One region of the Paenibacillus jepli genome, then DNA from elsewhere that is predicted to be linked to it. Evidence: predicted binding sites of a transcription regulator. Region 1 holds the regulator's gene; each other region holds the start of a gene.
The links. The regulator Rex, encoded in region 1, represses fermentation and respiration genes when NADH is low (regulators of the CRP and FNR family bind a similar motif). The targets are predictions, from matches to a motif close to TTGTGAAATATTTCACAA.

Region 1 (10,025 bases):
AAGTCATCAACTGCAGCATCAGCATCGCCTCGGTATCCGAGAGCCCGGTCTCGCGATAGGTCTTCATCAGCATGCCAGGAACAAAGACGCCACCCTCGGACAGCGCCTCGATCATTCCTGACACTCTGCTTTCCTGCCTTTCATTCAACGTCGTGTCCCCCCATATTCTCTTAGTTGTCATATAATGCATGCCATCTCGCTGCTAGGGGTACAACCGATACAGCATCCGCGGGAACGGGATCGTCTCCCGCACATGGTCCAAACCGCAGATCCAGGCTACCGTACGTTCGAGTCCGAGCCCAAAGCCGGAGTGCGGCACCGTCCCGTATTTACGCAGGTCAAGATACCATTGGTAGGCATCGGCAGACAGCTCATGCTCCGCGAAGCGCTCGGCGAGCAGCTCTGGATCATCGATCCGCTGCGAACCGCCGATGATCTCGCCGTAACCTTCCGGAGCAATCATGTCGGCACACAGCACGACCTCCGGTCTAGCGGGATCAGGCTTCATATAGAACGCTTTGATAGCCGTCGGGTAATTTGTGATGAACAGCGGCCGGTCATAGGCGGCGGCTAGCGCCGTCTCGTGAGGCGCCCCGAAATCTTCGCCCCAGGCGATCTCATGTCCATCCTGCTGCAGTCTGGCTACGGCTTCGTCGTAGGTGATCCGCGGGAACGGACCCCTCACCGCTTCCAGCTTGGCCGTATCGCGCTCCAGCGTCTTCAGCTCCGCCGGGCACTTCTCCAACACTTTAGCGACGACGTAGGAGACGAACTGCTCCTGTACGCGCAGGCTTTGCTCGTGATCGACAAACGCCATCTCCGGCTCGATCATCCAAAATTCGATCAGATGACGCCGCGTCTTGGATTTCTCCGCCCGGAAGGTAGGGCCGAATGAATAGACCTTGCCCAGCGCCATCGCCGCAGCCTCCATATAGAGCTGTCCGCTCTGGGTCAGATAAGCGTCTTCGTCAAAGTACTTGGTATGGAACAGATTGGTCGTGCCTTCGCAGGACGACGGTGTCAGCAGCGGCGGATCGACCAGTGTGAAGCCGCGCTCGTCGAAAAACTGCTGGATGCTCCGGATAATCTCCGCCCGGATGATCAGCACGGCCCGCTGCTTCGGCGTACGCAGCCACAGGTGGCGCCGGTCCATCAGGAAGTCTACGCCATGCTCCTTGGGCGTGATCGGATAGTCCTGCGTCAGCTGGATGATCTCGATCCCGGTGACGGTCAATTCGTAGCCGGACGGGCTGCGCGGTTCTTCTCTTACCGTACCGGTAACATAGAGCGAGCTCTCCTGGGTCAGCTTCTGCGCCGATTCCCAGGTCTCGGCGGACGTCTCCTGTTTGACCAGTACGCCCTGGATATACCCTGTGCCGTCCCGCAGCTGCAGGAACTGGATCTTGCCGCTCGAGCGCTTGCCGTGCAGCCAGCAGCCGATGCGGACCTGCTTGCCCGCCGCTTCCGCTACAGATGCAATGACCGTCATCTCTTCCATTTGTTCGGCCTCCCCTTTATTGAACAACCTCTTGATCTTGTCTTACCTCTGTTCCTTCACAAGCGCAAACGTATCGCGGGCGATCAAGAGCTCCTCGTTGGTCGGTACCACCAGTACGGTAATCCGCGACGACGCCGTCGAGATCCGCCGCGTCTGACGGGAACGCACCTGGTTGAGCTCTTCATCCAGCTCCAGACCGAGAAAGGTCAAGCCGGCGCAGGCGGCAGCCCGGACATGCGTCGAATTCTCTCCTACCCCTGCAGTGAACACGAGCACATCAAGTCCGTTCATGGCCGCCGCGTAGGCGCCGATATATTTGCGCAAGCGGTAGGTGTACATGTCAAAGGCGAGCTTGGCGTTTTTGTCGCCCTCCTCCATCGCCTCGACGATCTCGCGCATATCGCTGCTGATGCCAGATACGGCCATCAATCCCGAGTGCTTGTTCAGCATCGAGTTGACCTCGCTCAGCAACAGCTCCTCCTTGTTCATGGTGAACGGCACGATCGCCGGATCGAGATCGCCGCTGCGCGTGCCCATCATGAGTCCTTCCAACGGCGTCAGCCCCATGCTCGTATCAAACGACTTGCCGTCCATGATCGCGGTGCAACTGGCGCCATTGCCGATGTGGCAGGTGATCATCTTGAGCGACTCCAGCGGCTCTTCCAGGAACGCTGCGGCCTGATCGCTCACATAATGATGCGATGTGCCGTGGAAGCCGTACCGGCGAATCTTGTGACGGCGATAGAGCACCGTAGGGATCGGGTACAGATAGGATTCCTTGGGCATCGTCTGGTGAAAAGCGGTGTCAAAGACAACCGCTTGCGGCACGCCCGGCAGATTGGATTCGACCGCTGTAATGCCCATCATATGAGCCGGGTTGTGGAGCGGCGCCAGGTCGAACAATCGGCGGATCTCCTGCTTGACTTCATCCGTGACTAATACCGACTGCTTGAACACTTCTCCGCCATGAACCACACGGTGGCCGACCGCTTCGATCTCCTCAATCCGCTTCAGCACGCCATGTTCGTCGTGCAGCAGCATATCAATGACCCGCTTGACGGCCGTCACATGGTCGAGGATCTCGCTCACATCGCGCGTCTCGTCCTTGCCCGGCACTTCATGCGTGACGATCGAGGAATCCATACCGATGCGCTCGACGCTGCCGCTCGCCAGGACGGATTCGTTCTCCATATTGTAGAGCTGATATTTGAGCGAGGAACTCCCCGCATTGATGACCAATACTTTCATATCCGTTCTCCATCCTCGTTATAGTTAAAGAAACCGATGCCGGTCTTGACGCCCAGTTGACCTGCGCGCACCATCTTCTTCAGGACGATCGACGGCCGGTATTTGAGCTCGCCGTAATCCCGGAACATGATCTCCAGCGCGGCAAGTACCGAATCGAGTCCGAACCGGTCGGCCATCTCGAAAGGGCCGTGCTGGAAGGAATAACCGATCCGCATCGCGCTGTCGATATCCTCTGCCGTAGCGACGCCTTCCTCGAGCACATGCAGCGCCTCGTTGATATGCAGACAGATGAGCCTGGTCGTGACGAAGCCCGGCGATTCGAACACCATGATGCCCTTCTTGTCGATCGTCTCTTCGATGAAGTGCTTGGTCTGGAGGAATGTCTCCTCCGAAGTCTTGAGCCCCCGCACAATCTCTACCAGATCGATCTTGAACACCGGATGGATAAAATGCATCCCGATCACCCGCTCCGGATGAGCCGAGGCACTGGCCAGCTCAGTCAAACTGAGTGTGGAAGTATTGCTCGCCAGGATGACGGACGGCGGACAATGCTTGTCGATCTCCGCGATGATCTGCAGCTTGGTATCGAGATCCTCGGTAATCGTCTCAATGACCAGCTCGCAATCGGCCAGTTCGGCGAAACTATCTATCGGATGAATGCGGTTCATGACGAGTTTTTTCTCGGTTTGCGTGAGCGCCCATTTCTCGATCTGTTTATCCAGGCTATGCTCGATCATGCGCACCGCTTGGGTTAATTTCTCTTTTGTCTTCTCGATGGCCAGGACTTCGAGCCCTTTGAACGCCAGCATCTCTGCGATGCCTTGGCCCATCGTGCCCATCCCGACGACGCCTACCTTACGTACCTTCATACGCTCTCCACCCATTTCTCTATAGTTGCTGTATGGTTGCATCTGTCGGCAGCTTATTGCCGCTATCTCCTATTCTACACATCCACCACTGCCGGGCGCAAGCAAATGGAACAGCTGTTTGCATAATTTAATCGGGAATTGTGACGTCAAACAAGCAAAAAAGAGCGACAGGCGCTCTTTTGAGGATTAACTATGTCTGGAAACGGCTGCGTCACCTAACTAGTAGCCCGATCCTGTTTATTTCTGGGGCAATCTACTAGGCCGTCTGCGGCTCTTCCCGCATCAGCTCGCGGAAGCGGTCGCCGCTCAGCGTTTCTTCCGCGAGCAGGATGTCCAGCGAACGCAGGAACAGCTGACGGTGCCCCTGCAGCACTGACTTGGTGCGGTCCATCAAGCCTTCCAGCATCGACGAACTGATCTTGGCCCAGCTGTCAGGCGTCATCATCGAGCTGTCGACGATGCCCAGCTCCGTCAGGCCCGACTCGACCATCGTCCGTACGATGTTCATCGCCTGATCGAAATCGCCGCGCGAGCCTGTGCTGCGGCTGCCGTAGAACATCTCTTCCGCCGCTGCGCCGCTCAGTGCGATCATGATCTGACCATCCAAAAACTCTTTGGTGTACAAGTATTGGTCCTGCTGGGGATGATGCCGGACATAACCGAGCGCCTGCCCCCGCGGCGATAAAGCGACAGTGGAGACGCTGCCCGGACGGACGAGCTCGGCGGATATCGCATGGCCCAGCTCATGGATCGCCACGCGCTCGCGCTCCTCGCGGGTCGCCTCCCGGTCCGTCTTCTCTCCCATCATCACCTTGTCGATCGCCGAGGAAAGGTGCTGGTGGCTGATCTCCAGCTCATTGTCGCGCATCGCATAGATGGCCGCTTCATTCATGACGCTCTCCAGCTGTGCGCCGGAGAAGCCAAAGGATTCTTCAGCCACTCGGCTCAGCTCAACTCCGGGTTGCAGCGGCTTGTTGCGCGCATGGATCCCCAGGATATGCTCTCTGCCTTTCTTGTCCGGCAGCTCGACGCCGATATGACGGTCGAATCGTCCGGGACGGATCAGTGCCGGATCCAGCATCTCTTTGCGATTGGTCGCCGCCATGATCAGGATCCGCGGGGACTCGGACGTATGGATCCCGTCCATCTCCGTCAGCAGTTGATTGAGCGTCTGGTCATACTCCCGGTGCTGGCCGCCGTCACGCTTGCCGCCGATGACATCGATCTCATCGATGAAGACGACTGCGCTGTTCTTGCCGGCCTTGGCCGCCCGCTGGCGAGCGTTCTTGAACAGGTCGCGGATCCGCCCTGCGCCTACGCCGACATACATCTCGACAAACTCGCTGCCCGATGCGGCGACGTAGATCGAGTCCGTATAACGCGCGGCGGCCTTGGCGAGCAAGGTTTTGCCCGTCCCCGGCGGACCGGTCAGCAGGATGCCCTTGAGCGGGCGGATGCCGAAGCGGGCGATCTCATCGGGCTTGACCAAGAAATCCAGCGCTTCGATGAGCTCCTGCTTGGCCCGCTCCTGACCGCCGATCTCGTCAAACGACAGTTCCAGCGGCACCCGCCCCCGGGTAAGACGGTCACCGCCTGCCGTTGCCATCTGGCCGCGGTTGCGGATAGCGACAAACAGCACGGTGCCGATCGCAATCGCGATTAGAACAGGCACGATATTATAGCCGATGTAAGCAAAAAATCCCAGTAGTGCAACAGCGGTGCCGATCAACAGTTCCTTCCAATATTTAAGCATGGCTCCACACTCCCATCTCAGACGGCACCCGGGGGAGGATCACATACTTGGCTGCCTTGTCATTCTCCAGTGTGATATAGACATTGTCCGCATCCATCTCGGTTGTGGCGGTCAGACCTTCGGTCTGCCCGGCCAAACGATCAAGTGCTGCCGGGATGTCGGCATAATGCCGGGTCTCCATCGCCTGGGCGATATCGAAGAGCAGCATCGACCATAGGTCATCAAGCTGCTCATCCGGTGTCTGCACAACCTCCAACTGCAGCTGCCGGCTGCCTATATAGTCTGCGCCATTGCTGCGGATCGCCTGGTAGATCTCCCGCAATCCGGCGCCTCGCTCCAGCTCCAGCCGGAGCTGAACACGGGTCCGGTCAATGACGGGCTCTGCCGAGCGGACCCCCGGCACTTCCTCCACCACGCCGGTCAACGGCTTTTGCAGCGCCATGCTGTTATATAGAGACCATCCGCCAAGCAGCAGAGCTGCGGCGAGAATAGCAGTTAGAGCTAAGGGAAACAGTCGCAGTCTCATCAATAAAAGCCTCCTTCGCCAGCTATGATAGCCTTGAATGATAGATAAACATCTATATCAAAGTATATCATAGGCTAGTATACGAAGGAGGCTGTAAATAGTACCATTCCTAGCGTGGTCCATCCTCGTCGCTCACGCTTCCGGCAAACCGGTTGGGGAGATTGTAAGTGGTAATCAGCTGTCCGTTGTCAAAGCGGTAAAATCGATAAAAGTAACGGCGCGGCGAACCATCCACGCTGTAGTACACCTCCCAGACTTTCTGCCCGTTCATCATCCCGGGCATCGTCCGGATCAGATCGAACTCGGGATTGTCGGCGGCGATCCGCTCTTGCAGCATCTCTTCAGATATGCCCTCTGCTGCACTGACGATATCGATGTTCTCGTCATCCAGCCAGACAAACACTTGGTTATCGTCCGTATCCGTTCCCTGCACAATCCAAGTCGTCGTATCCCACACATGCTTGTCCACTTGGCCGATCTCGGTCAGCTGCGCAGCCTCAACTGCCCGCTCTGCAACCGCACGCTCTTCCGCCCATACTTCCTTGTGGATCGTACGGTACCACATATTGAAGAGAAGGAAGCACACCAGCAGCAGTGAAAGCGTCAGGACGACCCAGCGCACCGGCGTCATCAGAGCCGGCCTGCGGCTCCGAAGACGCATCCGTCACCTCGCCAGCAGCGCTTCGAAACGCTGCTGAGACTCCGACTTGATGCGCTCTTCGTCCATCAGCAGACAGACGTGATCCTTGACAATCTGTCTGCCGTCTATCCAGACATGGCGTACATCGCGGCCCGAAGCGGCGTACACGAGGTGGGAAACCAGACTGGTACGCGGATAAAAATGCGGCTGGTCAATGTCGATCGCGATAAAATCAGCCTTCATGCCCGGCTGCAGCCGGCCTAGCTGACTGCTCTGGCCCAGGGTAGCGGCACCGCCGAGCGTTGCCAGCTCCAGCGCACGATAGGCGGGTACGGCGGTCGGATCTCCCGACACGCCCTTATGGATCAATGCCGACAGCCGGATCTCATCGAACAGATCCAGGTTGTTGTTGCTGGCCGCGCTGTCGGTGCCCAGCGACACCTTCACTCCGGCTGCGAGCAGCTCGGGCACTCTGGCGACCCCGCTTGCCAGCTTCAGATTGCTCGCCGGATTATGCGATACGCCGACACCGCGCTCCGCCAGCAGGGCGATCTCTTCGTCCAGCAGATGGACGGCATGCGCGACAAAAGCCGGGCGGGAGAAAAAGCCGAGCTTGTCCAGATGCTCAGGCGGCCGGCAGCCATAGTCTCGCACATTCTGCTCGACCTCGGCAGCTGTCTCGGACATATGCGTATGCAGCATGACATCCAGATCATGCGCCGCCTGGACGAACTGCTCGATGTAAGCGGGCGGACAAGTATAGGGAGCGTGAGGCGACAGCATGGTGCGGATCCTCCCGTCGCCTCGTCCATTCCACTCCTGGACGAAACGGATCGCTTCCTCCAGCTTCTCCCGCTGCTCCTGCTCCGAACAGAGACCGATCGCCCCCCGGGTCAGCCATGCCCGGATCCCGGATTGCTCTGCTGCCTCGGCTACCATGTCCATACGATCGTACATATCGACAAAAGTAGTCGTGCCGCTCTTGAGCATTTCCAAAATGGCGAGCTCGGTGCCGACCCTCGTATCCTCTTGCTGATAGCGGCCCTCCATCGGCCACATCTTTTGCTCGAGCCAGACCTGCAGCACCTGATCGTCAGAAAACCCGCGCAGCAGCGACATCGCCGCATGGCCATGCGTATTGATCAAGCCAGGCATAAATAAAAGCCCTTTTCCCGGCAGGCGCTTGGCATCCACTGCAACCTCTTGCGGCGGCTCTTCGCCGATATAGACGATCCGATCGTCCTCGATCAGCATATGGCCTTCGATTACTTCCTGTTCTCCGGTCATCGTCACGAACGATCCCTGCTCAATCCAAAGCTGACTCATCTTCTTTATCTCCTTCTCCCCGATTCTCCAAATAGTAAGCCAAACTTAGCAGCTCCGTCGTAAAGTCCGCATGATGGATCCGGATCTGATCCGGCACTTTCAGGATCACAGGCGCAAAATTGAGAATGCCTTCAATGCCCGCATCCACAAACTGATTGGCGACGTTCTGAGCCTCTGTGGCCGGCACCGTGATGATGCCGATCCGGATATCCAGCTCGCGTACGGTTTGGTTCAACTCTTCCATCGGCTGCACCAGCATGCTGTTCACCGCCGTGCCGATCTTGTCCTGCTGTGCGTCGAATACGGCGACAATCCGCATATTATCTTTAATGTACTTGTTGTAGTTGCTGAGAGCGTGGCCGAGATTACCGGCACCGACAAGAGCCACATTAAGCGTCTGGTCCAGCTTCAGGATGCCTCTGATTTTCTCGATCAGATAAGTGACATCATAGCCGATGCCCTTGCGGCCAAACTCGCCAAAGTAAGCCAGATCCTTGCGGATCTGCGCCGGGTTGAGATCCAGCTTCTGCCCCAGATCCTGGGAAGATACCGTTTGGACCTCTCTCCTCGACAGCTCATTCAAATATTGCAGGTAGATGGGCAGCCTCCGCACGACAGCTTCAGATATTTTGATGGGCTTCATCCTTCGCCTCCTTTTCATCTGCTTGCAGCCACTCCCGCATGCGCGGCACGATCTGGTCCAGGTGCATATGCTCGATCTTCGGACCGGGCAGCGAATACAGGAAATGCTTGCCATAGTACGTTTCGATCACGCGCGTATCGTAGATCAATACGATCCCGCGGTCTTGTGCGCTTCGCACGAGACGGCCAAAGCCCTGCTTGAAGCGGATGACCGCTTGCGGGATCGACAGCTTCATAAACGGATTCTGTTTCTGCTGTTGGATCAGCTCGGATTTGGCTTCGACGAGCGGATGGTTGGGCGGCTGGAACGGCAGCCGGACGATGGCGAGCGCGACCAGCGCTTCACCCGGCAGATCGACGCCTTCCCAGAAGCTGCTCGTACCGAGCAGTACGGACGCCGATTGCTGCTGGAAGCGGCGGGTCAGCTTCGTCCGATTGCCGCTGTCGATTCCCTGTCCCAGCACCTGGATCCCTGAGCCTGCCAACGCTTCCTTTAGCGGTTCATAGACCTGTCTCAGCATCCGATAGGAAGTGAACAGCACGAGCATTCTGCCCTTGGTCTCTGCCGCCGCGTCGGCCAGCGACTGCACCAGCATGCCGATGAACGCAGGATCGCCTACCGTCCCTTTGACGCTTGGGAAGTTGCGAGGGATGCAGACGAGCGCCTGCTCTCTGTAATTGAACGGAGAAGGGAGCTGTACCGTCTTCAGCCGGCCCGTCGCTTCCTGCCCATCCAATCCAAGCTGCTCACAAGCATACTGAAACGATTTCTGCACGGACAGTGTCGCGGATGTCAGGACGATACTCTGCTTGGTCTCGAAAAAATAGGATTGCAGCTGCTTGCTGACATCTGCCGGCACCGCATAGAGATGTACGGATTTCGCCCGGAAGTTGGGGTTGGATTCAATCCAATACACTTCCGACTGGTGCTCAAGCTTCATAAAATGATGAAGATCATCGCGCACCCTGGCGAGATCTTTGACATTGCCGTTAATATCGGTTACGAGCGCCTGCAGTCCGCTGTCGTCGCTGCGGTCCTTGATGTCGGCCAGCAGCTTGTCCAGACCCTTGACCAGCCTTTTCAAGTGCCCGAACAGCTGCTCTTCCGCATCTTGCACGTTGTCCCAGCCTGCCGGCGGCTCTTGCGGCCGCAATCTCGATACAGCAGCGACAGATTCGGTCGAAGCTGCACCGGTCACCTCGGCGCCGCCGCCTGAGACGGCATAGAGCAGCTCTACCAGACGCTCCCAGGCATCTCTTACCTCCGGGAAGACAGGTACTAGCTCATCGACGGTCTCGCGCCACGCTTCACTGTGCTCATCCCCTTCATACTCCAGCTTGCCCCGGAGCTGATGGATGAGCCCGCTGCGGGCATCCTTATACATCCGCAGCAGCGGATGGTGCAGGGTGAAGTAAGACACCTGGATACCCAGGTGCTTGCTCGCCACTTCCTCCAGATGATGGGCCTCGTCGACGACGAGATATTCATAGGTTGGCAGCAATCGATGCTCGGCACGGATATC
Region 2 (10,025 bases), 5.3 Mb from region 1:
TTCCTATCTATTTCTTGGCTTTGTAGCCATTTTCAATATTGTGCCTTTGTTCTTCATGGTTGTCGGTTCGTTTAAAACAGAGCAGGAGCATGCAGCCAGTCCTTTTGCTTTGCCGCAGGCGCTGCAATGGGAGAATTACTCCCGGGCCTGGGAAGTCGCCAATATGGGTACGTACTTCATGAACAGCTTGATCGTCACATTCGGCTCGCTTATCGTGACGGTGCTGCTGGGCGCGTTGGCAGCTTTCTTCCTGTCGCGTTTCAAGTTCAAGCTTAGAGGCTTCACTTACGCTTTGTTCCTGCTGGGCATGCTCGTACCGATCCATGCGACGCTCATCCCGATCTTCATGATCATGAAGAATCTGAACCTGCTGGATACCTACGCTTCCCTGATCCTGCCGTATACGGCATTTCACTTGTCGCTGACGATCTTCATCCTGGAAGGCTTCATGCGCGGTCTGCCCAAGGATCTCGAGGAATCGGCGGTAATGGACGGCGCCGGAATCTACCGGATCTTCTGGTCGATCATCCTGCCGATCACCCGTCCGGCGATGGCTACCGTACTGATCCTGAACTTCATCTACAACTGGAATGAGTACCTGTTCGCGCTCGTGCTGATCAGCAAGGAAGCGATCAAAACGTTGCCGCTGGGTATCGCCAGCTTCGTCGGCATCGAGACTGCAAGCTTGACGCTGCAGATGGCGGCCCTTACAATTGCACTTATTCCGATTATTATCTTCTACCTGCTGCTGCAGAAGCAACTGGTGAACGGAATGACTGCAGGCGCCGTCAAAGGCTGATATACAACCAATGATCAGCTGTGTCGGGCAAGAAGGGAGCTAACGGGATATGAAGCTGCGGCTGCTGCAGAACTTTGGGCTCAAACGCAAAGCGTTTGTCATCTTCCTGCTGCTGGTTATCTTCCCGACACTGGGAGTAGGCGTATTCGTACAAACCCAATTCAAGGACATCCTGCGCGAGCAATATGTCAATGCGACGATCCGTAATCTCGATTCCGTGGCCGGCCAGCTTGAAGAGCAGACGGCCCTGGTCGAGGATATCGCCAATTATCTGATCTTCAGTCCGGCGCTCAATACGTATCTCCGCCCGGGTGCGCGCGAGTATACGGATGCCACGGAACGGGCAAAGGATGATGTCGAGGGCTTCCTGACCTTCCACCTGATGTCCAAATCCTATATCCGTTCCGTCGACATCCGGGGCTACAACGGCAACAGCATCAGCATCGGCGAGCCGATCATGGCTGCCGAGGAGCCGTGGCTGCAGGCGGCAGCCAAGCGCCGAGGCGGTATCGTCTGGAGCGAAGGGTATAGCACCCAGAGCGGCTGGAGCAGGGAGATCCATGTGGTGTCCCTGTTTCGCGTTCTCAACGCTTATCCCAATATTACAAACCCCCAGGGTGATCTCATCATCCGGATGGATCAGGCGCAGATCGGCAGACTGCTGCAGAACCAGGTGTACCGCGAAGGCGGCAGCGTTCATGTCCTGAATCGCGAGGGCCATTATGTGCTTCAGTCGGAAGTGGAAGCGCCTCCGGGGTTCGAGCCTCATGAAGTATTAGCCCAGATGAAGCAGGCGGGGATCCGCTTCGCTACGGTGGAAGCGGACGGCAAGCCGTATCTTACGTTCACCCGGACGATGGATATGACGGGCTGGACGATCATCACTGCCGTGCCGGAGTCGTATGTCAACGCCCAGTCGGCCGGCGTCCGGATGGTGATGACACTAATCCTCGCCGTGGTGCTGCTGCTCGGGGTGCTGGCGCTGTTCGGCTTCCATTACACGATCATCCGGCCGATCATGCGTCTGAAGAATGAGACCAATCGGGTAAAGCTCGGCGACTATAGCGCGCAGCTGCCGGTTGATTCCCATGATGAGATCTCCGATCTCAACCGCAAGTTCAATGAGATGGTACTGACGATCAAAGAGCTCATCGAGCATAAGTACAAGCAGGAGCTGCGGGAGCGGGAGTCGGAGCTGCGGCTGCTGCAGCAGCAGATGGATCCGCATTTCTTATACAATACGCTGGATATGATCCGCTGGACGGCCCGGCTGGAGAAGGCAGGGAAGACGAGCCATCTCATCGAGACATTGTCGCGCTTCTTCCGTTCCAGCCTCGGCGGCGGACAGTACATGTCTACCGTTGGTCAAGAGCTGGAGTTTGTCCAGTCGTATCTCTATCTCCAGCAGCGCCGTCTGGGCGAGCGGTTTCAGTATTCGCTGTATATGGAGTATAATATTGCGGAGGTGCCGATGCTGAAGACGACGATCCAGCCGCTGGTGGAGAATTATATCAAGCACGGTGTCAGCCGCAAATCCGCGCACAATGTTATTGCTGTACGCTGTTATGCCGTGGCGGATGAGGTCTGGATTGATGTGCGGGACAACGGGCCGGGGATACCTGCCGAGAAGCTGGAGGCGATCCAGGCGATGCTGGAAGGCAAGCCGTATGTCAGCCAGGAGAGGTCCGGGGCGATTCGCAACATACACGAACGGTTATCGATCTACTTTGGGGAAGGCTACGGGCTGTCCGTCGTCTCCAGCACGCCGGCAGGCACAGTCTTGCGCTTGGTCATCCCCAAAACCAGCCGACGGGAGGGCGAAGAACATGAGCAACTTGCAGAGGCCGCAGGACCAAGTGATCCGGATGCTGATCGTGGACGATGAGCCGGTGATCTGCCAGGGCCTAAGGATGACGATCGACTGGGCTGCTATCGGCATCGAGGTCGTCGGAGAAGCTTATGACGGCGAGCAGGCGCTCGAGATGGTCGAAGCGCATCAGGTCGATCTGCTGATCAGCGACATCCGCATGGAGGGTATGAACGGGCTGCAGCTTGCCGAGCATCTGAAGGAGAGCCATCCGCAGACGCGCATCATCATTCTGAGCGGTTATGAGGACTTCGAGTACGCCCGGCAGTCGGTGCGGCTCGGAGTTTTTGACTATCTGCTCAAGCCTGTGGATGTCGATGCGCTGGTGGAGGTGGTGAAGCGGGTGTCGGAAGAGATCCGCAAGTCCCAGCGTTCGGGCACACGCGAAGAGGACCTCCTCTGGTTCACCGCTGCGGTCAGGGGTACGCCGTCCAAGGCGTCCCCGCCCGACCGCAGCCGGTGGCAGAGCGGCAGGCTGCGCATCCTCACGAGCCAGCTGGCGGCATTCGCAGAAGCTTATGCCGAGTTGTCTGCAGATGACTATGAGGCGCTGCTGGAGTCCTGGTCCGGGACGATCCGCGAAGGTCTGCAGACGAGAGGCATCCGCTCGATATCGGTCTTCGACAACCTCAACCTGCTGTACACGCTTGCCATTGATGAGGAAGACCGCGATGAAGCGTGGTGGCAGGCGGAGCTGGAGACGGTGATGGACGGCTGGCAGGGTATACAGCCGATGTACTGCGCCCTCTCGCCGGCCTTTGATCAGCTGGAGGAGACGACAGCGGCCTGCCGGGCGTCCCGAGCGCTGCTGTCCTATTATGTATTGGAGCGGCGTCCGGTGCTATTGCCCGCCTATCCGAAACAGCTGCGCCGTCAGCCGCTAGTTGAGTTCGATGATCAGACGTGGCTGCAGAGCGTGACGACTGCGCTGTTTGGCAAAGACGCTGCCGGGGTGCGGGCGCAAGTGTGCATGCTGTTCGACAAGCTCCAGGAGCAGCGGCTGCTGCTGCATGAAGTGGCCAAGGTCTATGAAGAGCTGATGGTGCTGCTGCGGCAGCGGCTGCGCCAGAGCGGACTCGGCGATATCGAGGCGAGCCGGCAGTCGCCGATCGACCTTTACTTGTACAATTCGTATGAGAGCATCCGCCAACTGGCAGGCAATGAAGTAGGCCAATTCATGGAGCTGGTCGATCGCGGCGCCCGGGAGAAGTCCAACTGGATCGCCGAGAAGGCGATCGGCTATATGCGGGAGCATTCCCGGACAGATCTCAAGGCTTCCGAGGTGGCCGCCTGGCTCAAGATTACGCCGAGTTATTTTAGCTATATTTTCAAGAAACACACGAGTAAGAGCTTTACGGAATATATGAATGAGCTGCGCATCGGCCATGCCAAGGAGCTGCTGGCGACGACCCATGACAAAGTGTTCGAGATCGCCGATCAGGTCGGCTACCGGGAGTACAAATATTTCGTCTCGGTGTTCAAATCGGTCGCCGGCATGACCCCGAAGGAATACCGTGCGATGACAGCCAAGGGTTAGCGCTGGTGAGCTAATATTCAGATAGTGGGAGATCAGGAGGGAATTATGAATATTTATCAAAATGCCGCTTATCCGATCGAACAACGCGTCGAGGATCTGCTCTCGCAGATGACACTCAAGGAGAAAGTCGGCCAGGTCAATCAGCATATGTATGGTTGGAATGCCTATACACGCAACGGTTCGGAAGTGGAGCTGAGCGAAGCGTTCAAGGAGCATGTCGCCTGGGGCGGCGGCATGGGCGCGCTGTATGGGCTGTTCCGTGCCGATCCGTGGTCGGCGGTTACATACAAGACAGGGATCCCGACAGCGGATAATGCCCGTTTCGCCAACCGGATCCAGCGTTATGTGAAGGAGAATACACGTCTGGGCATCCCGGTCCTGCTCTCGGAGGAATGCCCCCATGGCCATCAGGCGCTGGACGGTACGCTGCTGCCGGTGAACCTGGCTGTCGGCGCGACCTGGAATCCGGAGCTCGCTGAACAGGCCTATGCGATGGTCGCATCTGAGCTGCGGGCACGGGGCGCTCACCTGGGGCTTGTGTCGGCGCTGGATATGCTGCAGGAGCCGCGCTGGGGCCGTTCGGAGGAATGTTACAGCGAGGATCCGCATCTGGCTGCCCGTTTCACGACTGCGGTGGTCAGGGGACTGCAGGGGACGGAGCCCGGACAGCTGAAGGAGAATAACAAGGTCGCGGCGATTCTCAAGCATCTGTGCGCGCAAGGCGCCTGTCAGGGCGGCCACAACGCCGCTCCGGCAGCGATCGGCGAGCGCGAGCTGCGCGAGATCCATCTGCCGGCTGCACAGGCTGGCAGCGAAGCGGGAGCGGCGGGGTATATGGCTGCTTATAATGAGATCGACGGCATCCCTTGCCATGCCAATCCGGAGCTGTTGAACGGCATTCTGCGCGGGGAATGGGGCTTCGACGGCCTGATCATGGCCGACGGGACGGCGGTCGACCGGCTGCTGGCGCTGACCGGCGATCATCCTTCGGCGGCGGCGCTGGCGCTCGCCTCGGGCGTCGATCTGAGTTTGTGGGACAAAGCGTTCACGACGCTTGAGACGGCGGTTGAGCAAGGCCTGGTCGATCTGGCAGAGCTCGATCAGGCAGTGCGCCGGGTGCTGACATTGAAGTATCGTCTGGGCCTGTTCGACCAGCCTTATACCGATGAAGAGCTGCCGGCGCAGCGGGTCAAGACGCCGGAGGCGATGCAGCTCAATCTGCAGCTCGCACGCGAGGCGGCCGTCCTGCTCCGCAATGAAGAAGGCATCCTGCCGCTCGGGGCGGACAAGAAGCGGATCGCCGTGATCGGGCCTAATGCCGATCAGCTGTACCACCAACTCGGCGACTATACGAGTATCCAGGCCGAAGGCACAGGTGTAACGGTGCTGCAGGGCATCCGCGCGCTGGCACCGGAAGGTGCCGAGGTAAGCTATGCCCAGGGCTGCAGCGTCCGGTCGGATGACCGCTCGGGCTTCGCAGAAGCGGTCGCGGCGGCGTCCAGCGCCGATGTCGCCGTGCTGGTGCTGGGCGGCAGCAGCGCCCGGCGGTTCGACGAGGTGTTCGACAGCAACGGCGAGGCGATCATCGCCGACGGTCCGCCGTCCGATATGGACTGCGGCGAAGGCGTCGACCTTGCCGCATTGGAGCTCGGCGGTGTGCAGGAGGAATTGGTGCAGGCGATTGCGGCTACCGGGACGCCGGTCGTTGCCGTCATCATCCAGGGCCGTCCCCATGCGCTGACCGCCATCCAGCCGCATTGCCAGGCCATCCTGTGCGGCTGGTATCCCGGCACGGAGGGCGGTAGGGCGCTGGCCGAGATCCTGTTCGGCGCAGTCAACCCGAGCGGCCGGCTGCCGGTATCGCTGCCGCGTTCGTCCGCGCAGCTGCCGGTATACTACAACCGCAAGAATCTGGGCCGTTCCCGTCCGTACAAGGATATGGAGGAGACAGCGTTGTATCCGTTCGGCTACGGCCTGAGTTATACGACCTTCGGGTACAGCGGCCTTGGTGCGATGGTCGGGGACGTTGCTTCCGCTGCACAGAAGGCTGTGGCTGGCGAGGCGCTCGAGGTGCGCGCCGCCGATATCGAGTCAGGCGCGGCCGTGCAGGTGAACGTCGAGGTAGCGAATACAGGTGAAGTGGCAGGCAGCGAGACGGTGCAGCTGTATATCCAGGCGACGCGCTCGACAGTTACCCGTCGCCTCCTGGAGCTCAAGGCGTTCCGCAAGGTGGCTTTGGCGGCTGGCGAGCGGGCGACCGTGACGTTTGCGCTCGGCAAGGCGGAGCTGGCGATCTGGAACCGCGAGATGCGTTTTGCGGTCGAGCCTAGCCGCCTCCGCGTGCTGGTTGGCGCAGACGCCGCCAGCGCTCAGGAGCTTGAGCTGCGTTTGGTGTAAGTTGGAGGAGGGCCCCGGCCATGTTCATGTTGGTCGGGGCCCTTTTTGCGTTGGATGCGGACGCGGGAGGAGGGGCAAGGAGGGGCGGAAGCTGGCGTGGGAGAGGTAGTGGTAAGCGCCCCTCTGTGCCGCTGCAGCGTGGCAATCGCCGACGTGTACGGCTATTCATTGCCAAGCTTCTTAGGCTGGGCGGCAGAATGGAGCAGCGGATCTAATATAGTTTGCGAGGCGAACCCTAAGAAGCGCAGCAACCTTGCGGCTGCTGCGCTTCCCTGGACTGCACCAGCCACGCCCTACAGCGCAGGCTCGGCCAACCGATGCGGCTGCTCGTGCAGCAGCGCATTGGTCTGCTTGGCGATCATCCACTCCTCGTTGGTCGGAATGACCATGACGTAGACGCTGGAGTAGGGGGCGGAGATGATCCGGGCGCCGCTGCCGGCACGCTGATTGCGGTTCTCGTCCAGGGCCACGCCGAGATAGGAGAGGTTGCGGCAGATGCGGCTGCGCAAGGCTGCGCCGTTCTCGCCGACGCCGCCGGTGAAGATGATCGTGTCGAGCCCGTTCATGGCTGCGGCATAAGCGCCGATATATTTGCGGATCCGGTATTCGTACATCTCCATGGCCAACCGGGCGTCGGCATCGCCGGCTTCTGCAGCCTGGCTGACCTCGCGCACGTCGCCGCTTCGGCCGGAGACAGCGAGTAGACCGCCCGCCTTGTTAAGCATCGTACTGAGCTCGTCGCAGCCGAGCGATTCCTTTTTCATCAAGTAAGGCAGGATCGCAGCATCGATATCGCCGGTACGCGTCCCCATCATCAGTCCCTCGAGCGGCGTCATGCCCATGCTGGTATCTACGGACCGTCCCTCCTCGATCGCAGTGCAGCTGGCGCCGTTGCCGATATGGCAGGAGACGATCTTCATCTCGCTCAGCGGCGTCTGCACCAGCTCGGAGGCTTGTTCACAGACATATTCATGCGAAGTGCCATGGAATCCGTAGCGCCTGATGCCATGCTTGCGGTACCATTCCTTGGCGATCGGGTAGCGATATGCGCGTTCAGGCATGGTTTGATGGAAGGCGGTGTCGAACACCGCAACCTGGGGCACATGACCGAGCAGCTGCTCGACAGCGGTGATGCCCGTCATATGCGCCGGATTATGAAGCGGGGCGAGCTCATACAGATCGCGGATCTGCCGTTTGACCTGCTCATCGATGAAGGTCGCTGAGGTAAAGGTCTCGCCGCCATGGACGATACGGTGGCCGACGCCGTCGATATCCTGGAGGCTGCGGATCACGCCATGTTCAGGGTCGGTCAGTTTATGTAGCATCGCCTCCAAAGCGGCAGCATGGTCCGGCAAGGGCATCTGTTCGCTGCGTTCAGGCCCGTGCTGCCCTTGTTCTGTAATGAAAGACTTCGCAGTGCCGATGCATTCCATCCGGCCTTTCACCAGCATGGTCTCGGCGATCATGTCATACAGCTGATACTTGAGTGAAGAGCTTCCCGAATTGATGACCAGTATGTTCACATGTCTCTCTCCCATCGCTTGTAGTCGCAAGCCAAGCTGTCTTGGAGACAGCCCGCATGCGTCTGCGGCGCAGGAGGCAGCCAGCTATGAGCGGGGCATCCCGTACCGCAGCAGTATATCTTCTTTCATTACAACAAACCGGCGCTTCGGGGACTGTGATGTATGCCACAACTTTCAGTGACAGTTCAGGCACGGAACAGTGGATAAAAAGACATGTTTACATGTGATCATTTTCACATACATAGGGTGTCTTGGAAGGTAGACTGGAGTCAGTAAGGGAAATCACTAGCGCCGAGGGCTCCCGCCTCTCTTGAACAGGGCTGCGGAACCGGATGCGCGTAGCGAAAGGATGATTCAATATGGCGATGAAAGAAGCGGAGTTGAAGCCGCAAGCCGGTTCGGCGGCAGACGGGGCATGGCGCGGGTTTGCCGGGGGAGCCTGGCAGGATACGATTGATATCAAAGACTTTTTGGATCGCAATATACAGCCTTACGATGGAGACGAGATGTTCCTCGCGCCGCCTACGGAAGCGACCAGCAGTCTGTGGTCCCGGCTGCAGGAACTGATGAAGCTGGAGCGTGAACGGGGCGGTGTGCTTGATGTCGATGTGCAGACAGTCTCTTCGATCACTGCTCACGAGCCGGGCTACATCGATCGTGACAAAGAACAGATCGTCGGTCTGCAGACGGACGCGCCGCTCAAGCGGTCCATCCAGCCCTTCGGCGGCATCAAGATGGTTCTGGATGCATGCAAAGCCTACGGCTACGAACTGCCGGAGGAGATTGTCCACCTGTTCACCACCATCCGCAAAACCCATAACCAAGGCGTGTTCGATGTCTATACGGCAGAGATGCGCAATGCGCGCAAAGCCGGGATCATCACGGGGCTGCCCGACGCTTACGGGCGCGGTCGTATTATCGGCGATTACCGCCGGGTCGCGCTGTACGGGGTGGACCGGCTCGCTGCGGGCAAACGGCAGGAGCTCAAGGAATTGGAGCGGGAAGCGATGACCGAGCCGGTCATCCGCCTGCGCGAGGAGCTCTCCGAGCAGATTCGTTCGCTGCAGGAGCTGGAGCAGATGGCGGCAGCTTACGGCTACGATATTAGCAAGCCGGCCAACACGGCGAAAGAAGCATTTCAGTGGCTGTACTTTGCTTATCTCGGCGCCATCAAGGAGCAGAACGGAGCAGCGATGAGTCTCGGCCGCGTCTCCAGCTTCCTCGATATCTATCTGGAGCGCGATCTGCGGGAAGGGGCATTGAGCGAGCTGGAAGCCCAGGAGTTGATGGATCAGTTCGTCATGAAGCTGCGAATCGTCAAATTCCTGCGGACCCCGGATTACAACGAGCTGTTCAGCGGCGATCCGACCTGGGTCACCGAGTCGATCGGGGGTATGGCGGATGATGGCAAGAGCCGGGTCACACGCAGCTCGTACCGCATCCTGCATACGCTCTACAACCTGGGACCGGCGCCGGAGCCCAATCTGACGGTGCTGTGGTCGGAGAGGCTGCCTGAGCATTTCAAGAACTACTGCGCGCGGGTGTCGATCGAGACCAGTGCCATCCAATACGAAAATGACGACCTGATGCGGCCGATCTTTGGCGACGATTACGGGATCGCCTGCTGCGTCTCGGCGATGCGGATCGGCAAGCAGATGCAGTTCTTCGGCGCCAGGGCCAATCTAGCCAAAGCGCTGCTCTACGCCATTAACGGAGGGGTTGATGAGAAGCTGGGCCTCCAGGTGGGTCCGGCGGAGCAGCCGCTCGCCGGCAGCAAGCTGGACTTCGAGGAGGTCATGGCACGCTATGACCGGGTGATGGATTGGCTGGCGGAGCTGTATATCCAGACGCTCAACGTCATTCATTACATGCATGACAAGTATGCGTATGAACGGCTGGAGA
Region 3 (10,025 bases), 3.7 Mb from region 1:
TGGAACGGCTGGAGGCGGGGGAGTTTTTTGACCGGTGATGGTGCCCGTATTGCGGCGCATGCTACTGTAGAAAGCGCCTACTGAACGATCACGGAACACCAGGGTATATTTGCAGGCCTCATTCGATCAACCGCCTGTACTCTTCCCTCACCCGATGGCTGCCCAGGCCCAGCTCTTCTTCATATCGCTGGAGATAACGCTGGACATAATCGTCTGCCAGACGGTGCTGACCCAACTTCACATACAGCCGGGCGACATGGACCGCCAGCATCTCGCTCAGGGGATCATGACGGTGCAGCTTCTGCACGATCTCCAGTGCCTGGCGCACCCCGTCCTCGGCCTCCAGCAGTTCCGCTAACCGTGAAGCCATGGTGGCGAAGTACCTCCGGCACTGCTCCCTCCGCTCCACCACCCACAAGCTGCCGATGCCTTCCAGCAGATCGCCATTGTAGAGACCGACCGCCTCATGGAGCGCTGCCTTGTCTGCAGAGGGGAGGGCCGCGATGCGTTCGAACCGGGCCAGGTCGCTGTCCAGGCCGTCCATTTTCAGCTTGTATCGCAATTTGTCATAGACAATCGTCAGCTGGCTGGCCAGTCCGGCAGCAGCCAGACTCTTGCGCAGCTGGTATACACTGGTGTGCATATAGGCTTTTGCGTTATCGGTTTTGCCATCCATGAATACGTCATCGATGATGCGCTCCGGCGCAGCGTCCGGATGAAGATACAGATAGGCGAACAGCTCGCTGCTCTTGGCCGTCCGCCACTTCACCTCTCCGTAGGAGCCCCTGACCCGCAGCGAGCCGAAGAGCCGGATCGCCACCGGTATCGCAGCCGTCTCGACCTCCGGCTCTCTGCGCCGCCAGATACGCTGCAGCGTCTTCTGCAGCCGCACAGGATCGACCGGCTTCAGCAGATAATCGATCGCCGCCAGCTCGAACGCCTCGACCGCATGCTGGGCGTAAGCCGTCACGAAGACGACCGCACATCCGGGTGTGGTGCGCTGCAGCTCCGCCGCTACCTCCAGCCCGTGGATCCCCGGCATCTGGATATCCAGCAGCACGACATCCGGCTGCAGCTCCTGTACTGCCTGCAGACCATCCCTGGCCCGGGTATACCCTTGCACCTGCCCGATCAGTCCGGCCTCTGCCAGCGCATCCTCCAGCTCTTCGATGGCCGGTTGATCGTCATCGATGATGATCGCGTCCATTTTCATCGTGGTTACCTCCCTGACTCTTCCTGCTGCGTCTTATACCGAGATTAGTTCTTGCTACCATTCGACACGGATAGGCAAAAACCTGCCTCGACGGATCGAAGGCTCGCCTCGCCCAGCCGAGACATGCTCCCACCCTTCGCTAAGCGCGCCGCTTTACAAACTGTCAAGATTCTGATTATGATCAGAGTAACAGAAGCAAGGCTTGAGATGAGGCAATCATCTGGCAGGTCATCCGGCCCATGAATGAGACCGCCGCCAGCCGGTTATATAAAGAGTAATAAGCAGCAATGTGTAATTAGGAGGAGGAACCACGATGAGCAAGGACTCTGATCTGACCTTTCAATCCATGAATGAGATCTATAAAGCGTTGGAAAAGGAATCGAAAACCACGATCAATATCGCCCTGTTCGGACAGCCGGGAGCGGGCAAATCATCGCTGATCAACGCCATTATCGGCGATAACGTCGCCCAGGTCTCGACGAATACCGATACAACGGTGGAAGCGGGCAGCGTGGCATGGGGCGAGGACAGCTCTCTGCTGTTGACGGATCTCCCGGGCTACGGCACCTCCGCCTTTCCCGCCGACGATTACTGGGAGCGCTTCGATCTGGACCGCTACGACTTGTTCCTCTGCGTGTTCTCCGGCAAGTTCCACGAGGCCGATGACGCGCTGTTCCGCAAGATCATCGCCAAGCGCAAGCCCTGCATCTTCGTCCGCAACTTCACGGATACCCTGTTCGATACGAAGAAACAGAAGAACCGTGATCAGCTCAAAGAAGAGATCCGCCTGGCAGTGGGCGAGCGCTACGGCGCACAGAGAAAGGTCATCTTCACCAGCTGCGTGACCGAAGAGGGGCTGAGCGAGCTGATCGATGAGATCTACGCCCGCCTCTCCGCTTCCAAGCAGGCCAAGTGGGAACGCAATGCCAAGGCGTATTCGCTGGATTTTTTGAAACGAAAAAAAAAGGCCTGTGAGAAGCTGCTGCTGCTCAATAGCGCGGCGGCAGCCGCCAACGGCCTCAATCCGGTGCCCGGGCTTAACATCGCCATCGACGCCAGCATCCTGCAGAAGCTGCTGGATCAGATCCGCAGCAACTTCGATCTCTCGGAGGACCGGATCCGCACCGGGGCGAAGATCGTCCCGGCGCTCGCCAGCGCTGCCAACAACCTGCTGAAGTCCATCTCCTTCCAGGGAATCATCCACCTCCTGCAGCGGCAGGCAGGCAAGACAGCGACGACCCAGCTCTCCAGGTACGTCCCGTTCATCGGTCAGGCGCTCTCGGCCACAGCCGGCTTCTCTATCACCTACTTCACCGGCAAAGCTTACCTGGACGACTGCTACAAGGTCGCGGAAGCGTTGTTGAATGAGGAGTTGAAGTTCGCGGGGCGGTAACAGACTTAATACAGCAGCCCATCCTCCAGGAAAGGATGGGCTGCTTAACGACCGGGATGTAGCCAAAGTCCGGCAGCAGCGCGCCGGCGGCGGCAGAGATCTGATGCCGTTGAGGACCTTAGAAGATCCGAGCGGCGCTCGGATCAGGATGCAAGCACCGTTTCGGGGCTTGGAGCGTCCAATCAATGCTCAGAACGGGACTCCAAGCTTCATTTCGACGCTTGGAGTCCGCCGCTTCTTAACACCAGTCCTCTCATCGCACAACCCGTCGCTCCGCTTCGTCGGCCGCCATGTCCTCCAACTGCTCCAGCCGGACTTGGTAGCCGTACAGATCCTCCAGCTCGCCCGATCGCACCGCCCGCTCCAGATGATCCACCAGTTCCTGCTCGTCGGACCACCGGGTGTGCCGGCCGCTGAGCCGGACGGTCGCGATATCCAGCCCTTCCCGTTGCCTGCGTTCGGCCGCGCAGCGGAGGACGCCGGCAAACAATCGCTGCACCCTGGCTTCCAGCTCCGGAAAAGCCGCCTCCGGCTGTCCGGTGCGGATGAAGCATAATTCTACTTGATATTCGCTTCGCATCTTTTCTACCTCCTTCACGATGCCTGAGCGGGAGCGAGCCTGGCGAACAGAATGTTATTCTCCAGATGAATATGCTCGAACAGATCCGACTCCAGCTCGGCCAGCTTGTGATACGTCAGTGTATACGTCTTGCAAGCGCCCTGGGGCAGCGTGTAGTCGCGTGTCAGCTCCCGCAGCTCCTTCAGGATATCGCCGACTCCCTGATGATCTGCCTCGAGCTCGCGGATCCGCAGCACCGCACGATAACGCCGGTCGGCTGTCGGGTCTTCCCCATAAGCCAGCAGCAGCGGGAAGAGCAGCTCCTCCTCCTGAATCAGATGCTGATCCAGTTCGAGCTTCATCTCGTGGAACCGTTTGTGTACCTGGGCCAGCTCCGGCTGATGTACGCCGTGGACGCGGAACACCTTGGTGACGAACTCGCTGAGCAGCGGCAGCTCCGCCTGCAGATATTTGTGATGACGTTGCACGATATGGTCGATCAATTGCGAGATGCTCGCCTTCTTCCAGTCGGTCTTACCGGGCTCGGCCCGCAGCTTGGCCCGCTCATAGCTGTCATTGAGCCGCTGCAGGAGCACCGGCTCGTCCAGCTTCTTGCGGGCGGCGGCCTCCCGCAGGCTGATGTCGCCGCCGCAGCAGAAGTCGATCCGCACCTCCTTGAACAGGTTGCTGGCTCCAGGGAACTCCGTGACGATCGCGCCGACCTTCTCTTCTCCAGTGAAATATACAGTCATCCGTTATCTTCCTCTCTGCCTCGCTTCGGCTTTTGATATCCCCATTATAGAGGGCCATACGCAGAAAGATTGTGACGTGGCGCACATAGTTTTTGGCTGCCTGGCGAACTTTTTGTGCCGAAGCCGGTTCAGGACGTACACCGAGTTGTGACAATGAATAAGAAACCGATCATGCGCGAAGTGCGTATGTTATGGGGTAGGCATTTGTTCGAAGGGAAGAGAACGGGCCCGATTCGCCTCTGGCGTGCGGTTTGCTGCCTGTCCGCTGTTTGATTTTCTTTTATTTGGTATAAGTATTTTTTAACTCGAATTTTACCAGAGGAGCCGCGTAGCACATAAGTCTCGAAGCAGCTGAGCAAAGATGTCACACGGCGGCCTTGCTGCAGCGCAAGGTAGGTTTCGAGACTGGCGACAACTACGCATAGGTGGGTTTATAGCGGACTTCCAGGCCAGGGATCTTTATTTCCGTTACAGGCTGGCGATGATCCTTCGTCATCCCATCTCCACGGTTGCTTGCTGTTAATCGACACTCTCGTTCCTTCCCTTGGAGCAACTGCACTGCGACCATGCTGCATGATTTGGAGATAGTGCAAAGCCGTCTGTCGATTAGATATATAAATATAAACCCAGGTTTATCGAAGAGGTGATCCGATGTATTGTTCGCAATGCGGCAAGAAAGTGCCGCCCGAGAGCCGATTTTGTCCGCACTGCGGCGCTGCGCGCGATGCGGCTGACATCCGCGCCCGCAAGCAGGATGCAGGCGCTGCTGCTTCTGCCAGTAACCATACCCCTCCAACCGAGAGAGCGAGCGTCTCAGAAGACGCCGGCCAGCCTGTGAATCCGGGCTCAACCGGCGCAACCGCCCAGGAAGCAGATACCGGACTGGAAGTACAGAGCGTAGACGGAGAGGTCAGACTTGATCCTGTGCAGACGGACGCTCCTGCGATGGAGCAAGCCGCCGGGCGGGAGGACGCCTCCGACAAGACAGACGAACCGGCGATGGAGCCAGCGGACGGGCGGGAAGGCGCCGCGGGCGCGACCGACGGCACAGCGGCCGCCGGCGACGCCGAGGTGGTGCCCAGCACTCCCGGGTCGCATACGCCGGATATGACGGACACTCCCGGGCCGCATCCCGAGGATGTGAGGAACACTCCCGGGCCGTATCCCGACGAAGCGACAGACATCTCGGACCCGGATGCCGGAGAGGCTCCGGTCCAGTCAGACGACTCTACCGGCTTCGGCCATCAGGATGTCAAGGATGCTGCAGTCCGGCCAGATGATCCTGCCAGCGTCGAGCCTGGTGATCCAGCGGATGCCGTTCAGTCGGCTCCAGACACAGCTCATGAAGCCGCTGTACCTGCACCTGACAACCGCACCGAAGAGCGTATTGCCCGTACCGGTCCCAAGGATCTTCGCGGCGGCTTCTCCCGCCCTCCCGCCGGGCCGGCCCGAACGGATGACCACCGCGAGCCGAAGGAGACAGTCATCATCGCTCACCCTGCCCAGAACGACACGCCAGCGGGCACCGACAGAGTCGGAACGACAGGTGCTGTGCAGAGCGCGGATGGAGCGGCACCGCCGCCTGCCCCGCGGCGCAAGACCTTCCACCTGCTCTGGATCGCGCCGCTCGTCTGCCTGCTCCTGGTCGGGGCTGCTGTAGCCGCCCTCTACGTGTATCACGACCAGCAGCACCGCGAGATCCGCGATCTCCTTGCCGAAGGGGAAGAGCTCGCGCTGGCCCATCAGCTCCCCGAGGGGCTCGCCCGGATCGAGCAGGCCCTGGTCAAGCGCCCGTCGCACCCGGCGCTGCTGGAGCACCAGACCGTGCTGGAGGATGCGATTGCCCTCCAGGAGACTGTGGCGGCGGCGCGTAGCCATATGGAGGAAGAACGCTATGAAGAGGCAGGCGACGCGATCGCAGACGTCAAGACGCAGCTCCAGTGGCGGAGCGGCCCGGTCTATGAGCAGCTTCACGAGGAGATCCAGCGTCTGGAGCAAGCTAGCGTATTCGCAGGTGCCAGGGCCGAACTGGCTGCCCGGTCCACGGTCACGGAGCTGATCCCCCTGATGAACCGCCTCCGGTCGTACGAGGGCGAGGAAGCCGAGACCTTCCGGGAGGAGATCAGAGAGAAGGCGGTCGAGCTTGCTCAGGAGGCCGCCGCAGCGCACCTGGCGACCGGCGACTTCCCGTCTGCCCTATCGGTGGTAGATGAAGCTCTGTCGCTTGCTCCGGACAACGGGGATCTGACCGCGCTCAAGGCAGAGATTGAGGCAGAGCAAGCTGAGGCTGCCGCGCAAGCGGCCTCGGAGCAGGCGAAGCAGGATCAACAGCAGAATGCCGTCGAGATTCTGGAGTTCCAGGTGCAGCTGGATGATCAGGGACGTTTTCATATCCAGGGCATCTTGAAGAATGTGTCTTCCTACACGTTGCAGTCGCTCGTCATTTATTACGACATCTATGACCAAGAAGATCGGCTGCTAGGGCAGCACACGACGAATGTCTCGCCCCAGACAGTCGCGCCAGGTGCCGAAGCCGGATTCCAGGCTTCTCATGAGGACGGCGAGAACATGTTCCGGGCGCTGGTCACCCGCTGGACGGGTAGAACGACTAATTAAACACGAAGGGAGCAACGCCGATGAAAAGAATGCTGTCAACCTTACTGTGCCTGGTCATCCTGCTCTCCGGCGGAGGCGCGCTGTACGTTCTGCATGAGCGATGGAGCGAGCCGTCCCTGACAGCGTCGGCCTCCCTCGGGACCATCGAGCCGGAGCAGGACACCGCCGAACAATCGCCCGAGCTCAAGGACTTGATCCGCACGCATCAGCAGCGGGTCGTCTCCATCCAGACCGTCTCCCCTCAGGGGGAGGGTATCGGCTCCGGTTTCCTGTATAACGAGCTGGGGGATATCGTCACCAACGCGCATGTCGTCGCAGGCGCGCAACAAGTCTCGGTACGGATGAGCGACACGAGCACCCATCGGGGCACGATCATCGGGATGAACATCGAGAAAGATATCGCTATCGTGCGGGTAGAGGAGCTGGCGGGGATGGAGCCGCTGGAGATGGATGCCGAGACCAAGGCCGATATCGGCGACGAGGTGCTGGCCTTTGGCAGTCCGCTGGGACTCGAGAATACAGTGACGACGGGCATCATCAGCGGCGTCGACCGCGATCTGCAGATCGAGCAGACCAAATATGTCGGCGCATACCAGATCTCCGCCCCCATCACTCAGGGCAACAGCGGCGGACCGCTCGTCATGCAGAGCACGGGCAAGGTAATCGGCATCAATTCTGCGGCTGCGGATACGGGCACGATCGGCTTCAGCATCCCCTACTACCAGGTCGTCCACATCCTGGAGGGATGGAGCGCCAATCCGGACCCGTCCCTGGCTGAGGTGCCGGCCGCGCCTCCCGGTGAGGCCCCCGGCGGGAATCCGGATGCGCCTCCGGCCTTGCCAGAGTCGGAGCAGGAGCCTGTCTACACCGAGGAGGATTTCCTAAGGGACAGCAAGTATATCGTGGGCTACTTCTACGAGAGTGTCGACAGCGGCGATTATGCCACGGCCTACGGGCTGCTCAGCAGCGGGTGGCAGGAACGTATGAGCTACGAACAGTTCGCCGAGGGCTACAACAACACGCTGGGCGTGAGTGTGACCCGTCTCGAGGCGAACCTGACGAGTGAGCTGTTCGCAGAAGTGACGCTGCTCATCGAAGCCGTCGAAGACGAAGATGGCAAGCAGGTGACCAGCACGTACAGCCTGGTCTATGTTGTCGGGATCGAGAACGGTGTCGTCAAGATCATATCGGGACAGGGGGAGCGGGTGTAGACCGCTCCCTGTTCTTTTGTTTGGCAAATCGCTTTTCCGTTTACGGTTGCGATACAGTACAGAGACCGCTGGTTTCCAACGCGCCGTCTTGTTCCGGCTGGCGGTGGCGGCTATCTTCGCAGTGGGAGACGAGAAGCGCAGGATGAGGAGAGAAATATCCTATATAAGGTGTACACATTGCCCCTTATGTACAATGTGTACATTATGTACATAATATGCTTTTGATGATACTAGAGGGGGTGAGGAGGTATGTTCATGGAGGCACTATTAGCTACGCAGGTACGTGCGAATATGAGCGCTTTTATCGACAACGTCGTTCGCGAGAAGCCGCAAGCCATCCGTCGAAACCGGGATGTTATCGTAGCAGACGGAGCTACCTTGGAAGAGCTCCGCTCAGAGTATTAGACAATTACTTGATTATGCCCAAGATTATTTCCATGACTACGCAAGGTATACCGCCGCCCCTAATACCCGCAAGCATGCACCCTACATCTCTCGTGTCTTATTAAAAGACGATGCTGAATCGGTAACTCAGTTACTGAACGACAAAATGCCAAGTTGGTCAGATGATGAAAGATGGCTTAAGCGTAACGGCTATACACACACCAAGCCTCAGCTCGATGTGTGTCTTTAGAAGGTGTATGCTATCCTACCCGCGCGCAGGCAGTTCCAGCCTGACATAAGTCCTGTCATCAAAAGATTCATTACCTGCTTGGAGCCCCTTGGCCAGCTTGTACTCTCTGAAGCATAACGGATCCGTCTCCAGGATCCGCTGCAGCTCCGCTTCAGATTCGGCCAACGTGGGCCTCAACAGCGGGTAGCCATCCGAGGCCAGGACCAGCTCTCTGGTCGCAGCCGGCACATCCACCATCTTGATCTGACCAAGATCAAACTCGAAACCGGTCACTGCCACATAGCCGTATTGCGAGGGCTGTGCAGTATTCTGCATCACATACTGGGCTTGGATGAGCGGACGAATGACGCCGCGGCTTGGATCGCTCTCCATCAGCTCGGCGATGGTCTTCCCTCTCAGCACTTCGGATTCCAGCAGCATCGAACGGGTATAGGCCGTAATCGAATCGACCTTTTTTTCATTGCTGTACAGCTCGCCGTCCAGCATGCACTGGCAATCGCCGATCATCCAGACTTGATGCCTCTGAGGACTGTACAGCGCCATGGAGGCAGACGGTATCGAGTGAGGATGCTCCTGTATCTCATCGTACATCCCCAGCTCTTGATAGGTTTGGATAAGCCGCTCGTTGAGCTGCTTCATCAACTGCTCGATCCCCAGACCGGGAGGCAGGGCGCGGACCCCTTCCTCCAGGGCGCTGGCGATCACCTGTCCCGAGGTCCGATTGCCGTATCGTTTGCCTGACACATCTGTAGCGCCATCGATCACACATGCATAGTGCTCAGTTAGACAATACCGGTCTTCACAGGTATCAGGATCTCCTGTTTTGGATGCCAGCTTAGTTTCCATGATGCGCAACCTGTCGCCCCCCTATAATTGCTAGTTTGAGCTTACCATATAACCATTACCACATAACCATTTATATGAAATCGTTTTTTAACTTTAACAGACCAACCCGGAGCTTTTTAGATATACTTTTGCACCTGTGGGGGTGGCGAGCCCGGCTAGCAGCCCTACTTTCATATGTCGCAATCTTCGGTGTTAGCAGCTGCAACGACCCTTTTTGCCGCTAATGCAACTCAATCTTCCAAAGAAGCATCTCTTCCGAGCAATAAAGCTTCTGAGTTCCGTTGAAGACATCCCCGCAACCAGTTGGTAGAGCTGACAAGTACGATTCAATCGCTAAGCGGCAATGGTGAGACCCTTCGGGGATAGCCTTATATATTCAGATTGACAAAGCCGAGGTCTTGCAGCAGCCGCTTCAGCATGACTACGCTCTGCGCGCGCGAAGCCTCTGCTTGCGGTGCAAACGTCGTCGCCGTCACACCTTGGATGATCCCCATCCCGGTTAACTGCGTGACCGCCTCCTTCGCCCATTCCGCGATCTCCGCTTCGTCGGCGAACGTACCGGCTCCCGACGTCTCCCCCGCCGATCCGCCCGGCGCCTGCCCGGCATACGCCATGGCCCGGCCGATCATAACTGCCATCTGCTCGCGTGTGATCCGCGCCTGGGGCCGGAAGGTGCCGTCCTCATACCCGTGCACCAGCCCCGCTTCGCTTGCGGTCGCGACGGCTCCCGCGTACCAGTCCGTGGCCGCCACATCCGTGAACGACAAGGTGCTTGCCCGCTCCGGCAGACCAAGTCCGCGT

Region 2: the regulator Rex is predicted to act here: its motif matches at 8,345-8,362, upstream of pflB (formate C-acetyltransferase).
Region 3: the regulator Rex is predicted to act here: its motif matches at 3,987-4,004, upstream of ric (iron-sulfur cluster repair di-iron protein).

What each region holds. Positions count from the first base shown of each region.
Region 1 covers NZ_JBDFMD010000001.1:389,589-399,613, forward strand. Annotated here, with positions in the region: gene ABC336_RS01800 (DnaD domain protein) at 1-115, opposite strand, end outside; gene asnS (asparagine--tRNA ligase) at 203-1,498, opposite strand; gene ABC336_RS01810 (acetate kinase) at 1,541-2,746, opposite strand; gene ABC336_RS01815 (3-hydroxyacyl-CoA dehydrogenase family protein) at 2,743-3,657, opposite strand; gene ABC336_RS01820 (AAA family ATPase) at 3,872-5,368, opposite strand; gene ABC336_RS01825 (hypothetical protein) at 5,361-5,894, opposite strand; gene ABC336_RS01830 (cell wall elongation regulator TseB-like domain-containing protein) at 6,004-6,555, opposite strand; gene ABC336_RS01835 (amidohydrolase) at 6,559-7,860, opposite strand; gene ABC336_RS01840 (redox-sensing transcriptional repressor Rex) at 7,841-8,503, opposite strand; gene dinG (ATP-dependent DNA helicase DinG) at 8,481-10,025, opposite strand, start outside.
Region 2 covers NZ_JBDFMD010000001.1:5,713,878-5,723,902, forward strand. Annotated here, with positions in the region: gene ABC336_RS23935 (carbohydrate ABC transporter permease) at 1-799, shown strand, start outside; gene ABC336_RS23940 (cache domain-containing sensor histidine kinase) at 849-2,684, shown strand; gene ABC336_RS23945 (response regulator transcription factor) at 2,626-4,203, shown strand; gene ABC336_RS23950 (glycoside hydrolase family 3 C-terminal domain-containing protein) at 4,249-6,600, shown strand; gene ABC336_RS23955 (acetate/propionate family kinase) at 6,894-8,123, opposite strand; gene pflB (formate C-acetyltransferase) at 8,483-10,025, shown strand, end outside.
Region 3 covers NZ_JBDFMD010000001.1:4,111,586-4,121,610, reverse strand. Annotated here, with positions in the region: gene ABC336_RS17925 (GbsR/MarR family transcriptional regulator) at 1-38, shown strand, start outside; gene ABC336_RS17920 (response regulator) at 119-1,213, opposite strand; gene ABC336_RS17915 (GTPase) at 1,527-2,606, shown strand; gene ABC336_RS17910 (hypothetical protein) at 2,860-3,186, opposite strand; gene ric (iron-sulfur cluster repair di-iron protein) at 3,201-3,917, opposite strand; gene ABC336_RS17900 (FxLYD domain-containing protein) at 4,569-6,533, shown strand; gene ABC336_RS17895 (S1C family serine protease) at 6,554-7,744, shown strand; gene ABC336_RS17890 (hypothetical protein) at 8,000-8,149, shown strand; gene ABC336_RS17885 (hypothetical protein) at 8,145-8,378, shown strand; gene ABC336_RS17880 (hypothetical protein) at 8,394-9,233, opposite strand; gene ABC336_RS17875 (Ig-like domain-containing protein) at 9,593-10,025, opposite strand, start outside.